2 linked regions of the Thermogemmata fonticola genome follow. The protein of the gene in region 1 interacts with the protein of each later gene in a pairwise test. Links are inferred from orthologs where the notes say so. Each region holds a gene or a part of one and is shown on either strand. Other genes may lie near its edges. The genes, in order: def and H0921_RS04275.

Evidence for each region.
Region 2: the proteins of def (region 1) and H0921_RS04275 interact in binary tests that used the Escherichia coli proteins (3 or more experiments, as listed by UniProt). The link is inferred for Thermogemmata fonticola from one-to-one orthologs.

The regions. Positions count from the first base shown.
Region 1 is NZ_JACEFB010000011.1:94,878-97,939, reverse strand. What follows is about bases 175-2,915. They hold def (peptide deformylase), read left to right. Parts: upstream 175-1,133; coding sequence 1,134-1,697; downstream 1,698-2,915. Other genes in these bases: H0921_RS13625 (ABC transporter ATP-binding protein), read right to left, coding at 2,876-2,915; H0921_RS13630 (PilZ domain-containing protein), read right to left, coding at 1,865-2,458; H0921_RS13640 (elongation factor G), read left to right, coding at 175-921. Also shown: more of H0921_RS13640, read left to right, coding at 1-174; more of H0921_RS13625, read right to left, coding at 2,916-3,062. UniProt on the Escherichia coli protein: Removes the formyl group from the N-terminal Met of newly synthesized proteins. Requires at least a dipeptide for an efficient rate of reaction. N-terminal L-methionine is a prerequisite for activity but the enzyme has broad specificity at other positions.
Region 2 is NZ_JACEFB010000002.1:166,005-169,322, reverse strand. Bases 11-3,007 are described here. They hold H0921_RS04275 (aspartate-semialdehyde dehydrogenase), read left to right. Parts: upstream 11-993; coding sequence 994-2,022; downstream 2,023-3,007. Other genes in these bases: truA (tRNA pseudouridine(38-40) synthase TruA), read left to right, coding at 2,052-2,942; H0921_RS04280 (M81 family metallopeptidase), read right to left, coding at 11-803. In the rest of the region: more of H0921_RS04280, read right to left, coding at 1-10; H0921_RS04265 (2-keto-4-pentenoate hydratase), read right to left, coding at 3,057-3,318.

The sequences.
Region 1 (3,062 bases):
ACCGGCGATACCTTGTGCGAGACCGCCCATCCGATCCTGCTGGAACCGATCACCTTCGCCGAGGCCGTCGTCAGCCAGTCCATCGAACCGGAAAGCAGCGCCGACAAGGACAAGCTGGCCTTCGCCCTGGAAGTGCTGCAACTGGAGGACCCGACGTTCAAAGTCCGCACGGATAAGGAGACGGGGCAGACGCTCATGAGCGGCATGGGCACCCTCCATCTGGAAGTCAAGAAGCACCGGTTGGAGCGGGACTTCCGCCTCAAGGTGCGGGTGGGCAAGCCGCGGGTCAGCTACCGGGAGATGCTGCGGGAAGCGCGCACTGTCACCGCCCGCATCGACCGCCTGGGGGACAAGCCTGCTTTCGCCGAGTTGACCGTCGCCTTCACCAATCACAAAAGCGACAAGCCCGTGGAAGTAACCTGTGCCGTGGATACCGAAACCCAACCGATCCCCCCGGCTTTCCTCGCGGCAGCCCAACGCGCCCTGAGCGAGGCCCTGACCACCGGCGAGCTGGGCTATCCCCTCATGCATACCCAGGCCCGCATCCTGGAGGCCCGCTTCGATCCCCAACTCTCCTCCGAGGACGCCTTTGTCGCCGCGGCCATTCGCGCCTACCAATTGGCCACCCAGGATAACGTCCTCCTGCTCGAACCGATCATGAAAGTCACCGTCACCACGCCCCAGCAGTTCCTGGGGAACATCCTGGGCGATCTGGCGGCCCGGCGCGGCGAAATCGACCAGCAGGAACTCAGCCCCACCGGCGACCGTGCCGAAGTCGTAGCACGCGTGCCCTTGGCCCGGCTCTTCACCTACGCCAACGAAGTGCGCAGCCTCAGTCAGGGACGCGCGGCGGTGACCATCGAACCTTACAGCTATGAACCGGCCCCGCCGGAAGTGCTCCGGGAACTGCTCGGCGAATAGCCGCCGCCAGGGATTTCCGAACGACGAGATGCATCCGCCTCCCCGCTGATCGAGGCACCCAAGCGAGTCGCCTCACCAGTCCTGTCAACGCAAGCCGTCCTACCAGCGGACTCATGACGCCGCCAAGCCCCAGAGGCTCTCCAGCTTGCGCTTCTATAATGCTGAGAGAGGAAATGCTACGCCCCTGCCTTATGCCTTCAGGACAAACCGTGATGACGTCATCACTGAAGATTGTCAAATATCCGCATCCGGCCTTGCGTCAGAAAGCCCAACCGGTCACCGCCATCACGGCCGAGGTACGCCAGGTAGCCGCCCGCATGCTCGAACTGATGTATGAGCATGAAGGCCTCGGTTTGGCCGCTCCCCAGGTCGCTCTCCCCTGGCAACTCATCGTCCTCAACTTCTCCGCGGACCCCGAAGACAAGGAGAACGAGTTCGTCGCCATCAATCCGGTCATTCTGGAAAGCAAAGGGTCGGTGGTGGGGCGTGAAGGGTGCCTGAGCTTTCCGGGGTTGTACCAGAACGTCCGCCGGGCCAAGACGGTCAAAGTGCAAGCCTACAATCTGCAAGGCGAACCTTACGAGATGCTCTGCCACGATCTGCCCGCCCGCGTCTGGCAGCATGAAATCGACCACCTCCACGGCATCCTCTTCATCGACCGGATGGGATCGCTGGGGCGGGAACGCAGTGCTCGCGAACTGGAACAATTCGTCGCCGAATTCGAGGAGGAAAAACGCAAAGGGCTGCTGCCTGCCGATCTCGCCCCCCGGCTCTAATCCTCAACCGAACCAATAGCGTCACGACCAGCGGATCGTCGGAGCGCTCGCTCATCCACCCCTCTACCTGATCTGCCCATTGCCCAAATGGAGGGGGAACGGGTTCCGGCGCTCCAGGGGCTACGCCGGATGCAGCCCCCAATCAGCCAAAACTATGCATCGCTCCATCAGCCGAAGAGAAGTAAAACATTCCAGGGCGGGGTTTGCTCGAACTCACAACCGACTTCGTAGTATTCCTCCTGGCGGCGGCAGTTGCGAACGATGACGTTGATATAACCGACGGTATCCGGGGCATGAGCGGCTCGGACTTTGAGCACCACTCCCCGCGGCACCTCTGTGGCCAGAGCAATACATAAACCGCCGGTGGAACGATCCAAGACGAAGCCATCCGTCACCCCGCGATGGAACAAGGGCGAGGCAACTGTTACACGCACCACGGCCCCGCCCCTGCGGATAGAGGCGCGCCGTTCAGCCAGGGCCAATTGCCGGGGCGCCCATTCCAGGGCGGCTTCCTCGGTGGCAGCATCCATCTTCTGGCTGGCTGCCGCAGCTTCTGCGGCACTCGCTAAACGTTCTGTGGCCGAGGGCCGCCGCCGCCAAGCGTAGAACCCCAAGATCAGCAGGGCAACCCCCAGTCCTACCCCCATAGCCAGGGCATTATCTTGCCACCACTGCACGAATGCATCCAAGTCCATCGTCCCCCACACCCCTGCCACCTCCGCCCAAATCGCTGCCCGCGGATGGGACACCGAAGCCGCCATCGAGCGGCCATCCCCCAATCGGAGCCATTCCTCCGTGGAGCCGGTCCGGCTTAACGAGGCTCCTCTTGGAAATGCCCCGGTACCTCGCCGACATGGGGCAAGCCCCGAACAGCTCCAGCAACTGCACAGGCACCACACACCTCCAGGGACTGCTCCCAGGCTGGAATGGCCCCCGTAACTGGAATGGCCCCCGTGTCTCTCGTTTTTCACTTCATTCAAAAACCTAGCACACAATCGGAAATGATTCAGAAAAGACCGTCCTGCCTGCTTTCGCCGCCAGCCGAAAAATGCGGAGGGATCAAAGGGAAAAGCCCGGCACGATCATGAGGGGGGAGTGAGGGAAACAGTGCAATCCAGAGGTATCCTGGAGAACGAGCGGGAGGCCGGGGCTGGCACCGCCGGCGCGGGGGAACCAGATTAGCTTGTGATGCCCTTGGTGATGCGCATAAAGACGTCTTCGATGTTGACTTCTTTTTCCTTGAAGAGGCGGAGGCGGAAGCCGGCTTGCAGCAGGCGTTCCGGAATGAAGCTGCCGTCCTCGTATCCGTCTCTAAGGCGGACATCGAGGGCGTGGGTTTTGGGATCGGGCGTGACGCTTTCGACT
Region 2 (3,318 bases), on another replicon or contig:
GAGGCAGCCAATTCTTCCGCCGCTTCGGCGGCTGCGGGACGCTGGTCTCCTTGGGCCACCACCACCACCGAGGCTCCCATCGCCGGCACATCTGCATAGGGGAACCCCGCCACAAGGCTGACCGCCAGCACTCCCGGACGTTGTTCGAGTTGCCGGGCCTGCTCCAGGAGTTCGCTCATCGGTGGCTGTTGCGTCTCCTGAGCCAAAATGGGAATGAATAACGGAGGTTTGGCCACAACTGTCACGGGACGGCGTTTCTGCCGAAGGGCACTTATGAGAAGTTGGGCTGCCTTGTATCCGCACTGCCATTGATCCACGTGAGGATAAGTCTGATAGGCAACGATGATGTCGGCCAAGTCAGCCATTTCCGCGGTGACATTGGCATGGAAATCCAAAGTAACAGCTACAGGAATGTCATCGCCGACAGCAGACCGGACGCGGGACAAGAGTTCGGTGTCAGCGCTATGGAAACGGGGCGTGACCATTGCGCCGTGGAGCGCCAGGAGGATGCCATCGGGACGACAACGACGCAATTCCGTGCAGAACCGATCGCAAACCTCATCAAAGAACGCATCGGTCACCGGGCCTCCCGGCGTGGCCCAAGCCATTCCGATCGGGATTGTATCCACACCTTCCTGCGCCAAGGCAGCCAAAAAGCCACCCACTTCATGATGGGCAGGACCCCAGACGGGTATCAACGCCTCCCCCCAACCCAGATAGCCTTCGACAAAGCAGCGGCGATCGGTCCAGCTTCCCACAAAAGTGTTGGACTCGTGCAGGCAACCCGCCACAGCCACACGCATTTCATCGACCTCCCCCCGGCAGTCGGGGCATGATGCCGATCCCTGCTCTCCCAATGCCCGCCAATTCCTGGGACCCACATTCCCGAAAAGGTTTCGATTCACTAATGTGATGTATTAAGTGGGTCTGCTTCCAAACAGATGGTATGGGACTGAAACAAGCATAAAGGCAGAATTATCGGGGGCGACCAGCGTGGCGGGTGTGGATGTCGCGATCGTCGGGGCAACAGGAGCCGTGGGAGACCTGATGCGGCGCGTGCTGCTGGAACGAAAGTTTCCCGTACGCTCGATCAAGTTCCTAGCGTCGGCTCGCAGTACTGGCAAAACCGTTGAATTCGGAGGGCAAATCTACCCTGTGGAAGCCATTCGCGCCGAGGCTTTCGAGGGGGTTCAGATTGTCCTGGGAAGCACTCCAAGCGCAGTGAGCCGGGAATATGCCCCTCTGGCCGCTCGCGCTGGAGCGATCGTCATCGACAATTCCTCAGCTTGGCGAATGGACCCCGATTGCCCACTCGTCGTGCCGGAGGTCAACGCTGAGCAGTTGCACCAAATCAAAAAGGGTATTGTCGCTAACCCGAATTGTGCGGCGATTCCTTTGTGTGTGGCTCTCAAGCCCCTCCATGATCGCTGGCGGGTCAAACGGGTGGTCGTCGCCACGTATCAATCCTCGTCCGGGAAAGGCGCCAAAGGGTTGGTGGATTTCGAGGCGCAATTGCAAGCCTGGGTGCGTGGGGAACCTATCCCCCCTCCTGCAGCCCACCGCGGCCAACTTGCTGGCAATGTCCTGACCCTGGATTGGACTCTCGATACCAACGGATTCACGGAAGAGGAAAACAAGGTCATTCAGGAAACGAAGAAGATCCTGGGCGATACGGGAATCGGAGTGTGTGCCACCTGTGTCCGCGTCCCCGTGAAGGTGGCCCATAGTGAGGCGGTGACCGTGGAGTTTCACCGCACACCTTCAGTGGAGGAAGCACGGGAAGCCCTCCGCCAGGCACCAGGTGTCCGCTTGCTGGATGAACGGCAGGGAGAAGTGCCCCAACCAATCCATGCCGCCGGGACAGACCTGACCTATGTGGGCCGGGTCCGGCAAGACCCCAGCCATCCCCAGGCTTTGTGTTTGTGGCTGGTCGCAGACAATCTGCGTAAAGGGGCCGCCACCAATGCTGTTCAATGTGCAGAAGAGTTGCTGCGCCGCGGGATTGTCACACCCCGCAACTGAACTCCCTGCTCCCAGGGCCGGCACGAGCTGTGCGCAACTTTGCCATCACTCTCCGTTATGACGGTACCGATTTCTGTGGCTGGCAAAGACAGCCAGGACAACGGAGTGTCCAGGAAACGGTCGAGCGGGCGATAGCGGCCATCACTCAGGAGCCTGCCCTGCGTCTCAATGGCAGCGGTCGTACAGATGCTGGAGTTCATGCGCTCAGCCAAGTAGCCAATTTCTTCAGCCAGACACGTTTGAACTGTTCTACGCTCCTGCGGGGCGTCAATTCCCAATTACCTCCTGATGTGGCAGTGACATGCCTGGTGGAAGTGCCCCAAAGCTTCGATGCTAACAAGGATGCCCGCTCCAAGCGTTATCGCTATGTAGTGCAGACAGGAGACCAACCGGACCCGTTTCTCCGCCGCTATGCCTGGTATGTGCGCGGCAAACTAGATGTGGCCGCCATGCAGGAAGCCGCCCGCGCCCTTCTGGGCCGCCATGATTTCTCCGCGTTCGCCACCTCCGGTTCCGAACGGCTCAGCACCCGGCGAACCGTACTGGCCGTTGATCTCTACACCGTAGCACATTGCCTTTTTATCGAGGTGGAAGCCGACGGCTTCCTCTACAACATGGTTCGCACCATCGTCGGCAGCCTGATCGAAGTCGGGCGAGGAAAATGGCCTATCAGCCGCCTGCAGGAAGTTCTGTTCCGTCGCGACCGCCGATCGGCCGGCCCAACTGCACCGCCGCAAGGGCTGTTTCTCCTAAAAGTCCGCTATGAAACTGACCTCGCCATGTCACCATGGTGTAGAGCGCTCCCCCTTACCGCCCCGTCCCCTTTCTCGAACCAGCAGCCTGACCAGTTGGCACTGCTGCCCCTGCTCATCGATGTCCACCAGCCGCCACCCCCAGCGCCATCCCTGCCGGAATCATAGCCTGCCAATACCGACGGCCCAAAAGGTCCGAACTTCTTCGGCCACGTTCCAAATACCACACTACGCCAGAGTTCAGTCCATTCGCTCTCTCGGCTCATCGATCTCAGGAAACCGCTATGAGGTGAATCTTACTTCCACTTGGCCCAAAGGACCAAAGTCGCCCCGGAGATGGTCCCCCGGTTGGGCCAGATAGATGGCCGTGGTCAAACCGGTGGATACATAATCACCGGCGCGCAGTGACAAGCCGTAACGAGGAAGTTCGTTGGCCAGCCAGGCCAAGGCAGCCAGCGGATGCCCAAGCACCGCCGCTCCAGAACCGGGAAAGCACCTCTGGCTATTGACAATCAAGGCAGTCGCTTGCTGAGCCAGATCGAAG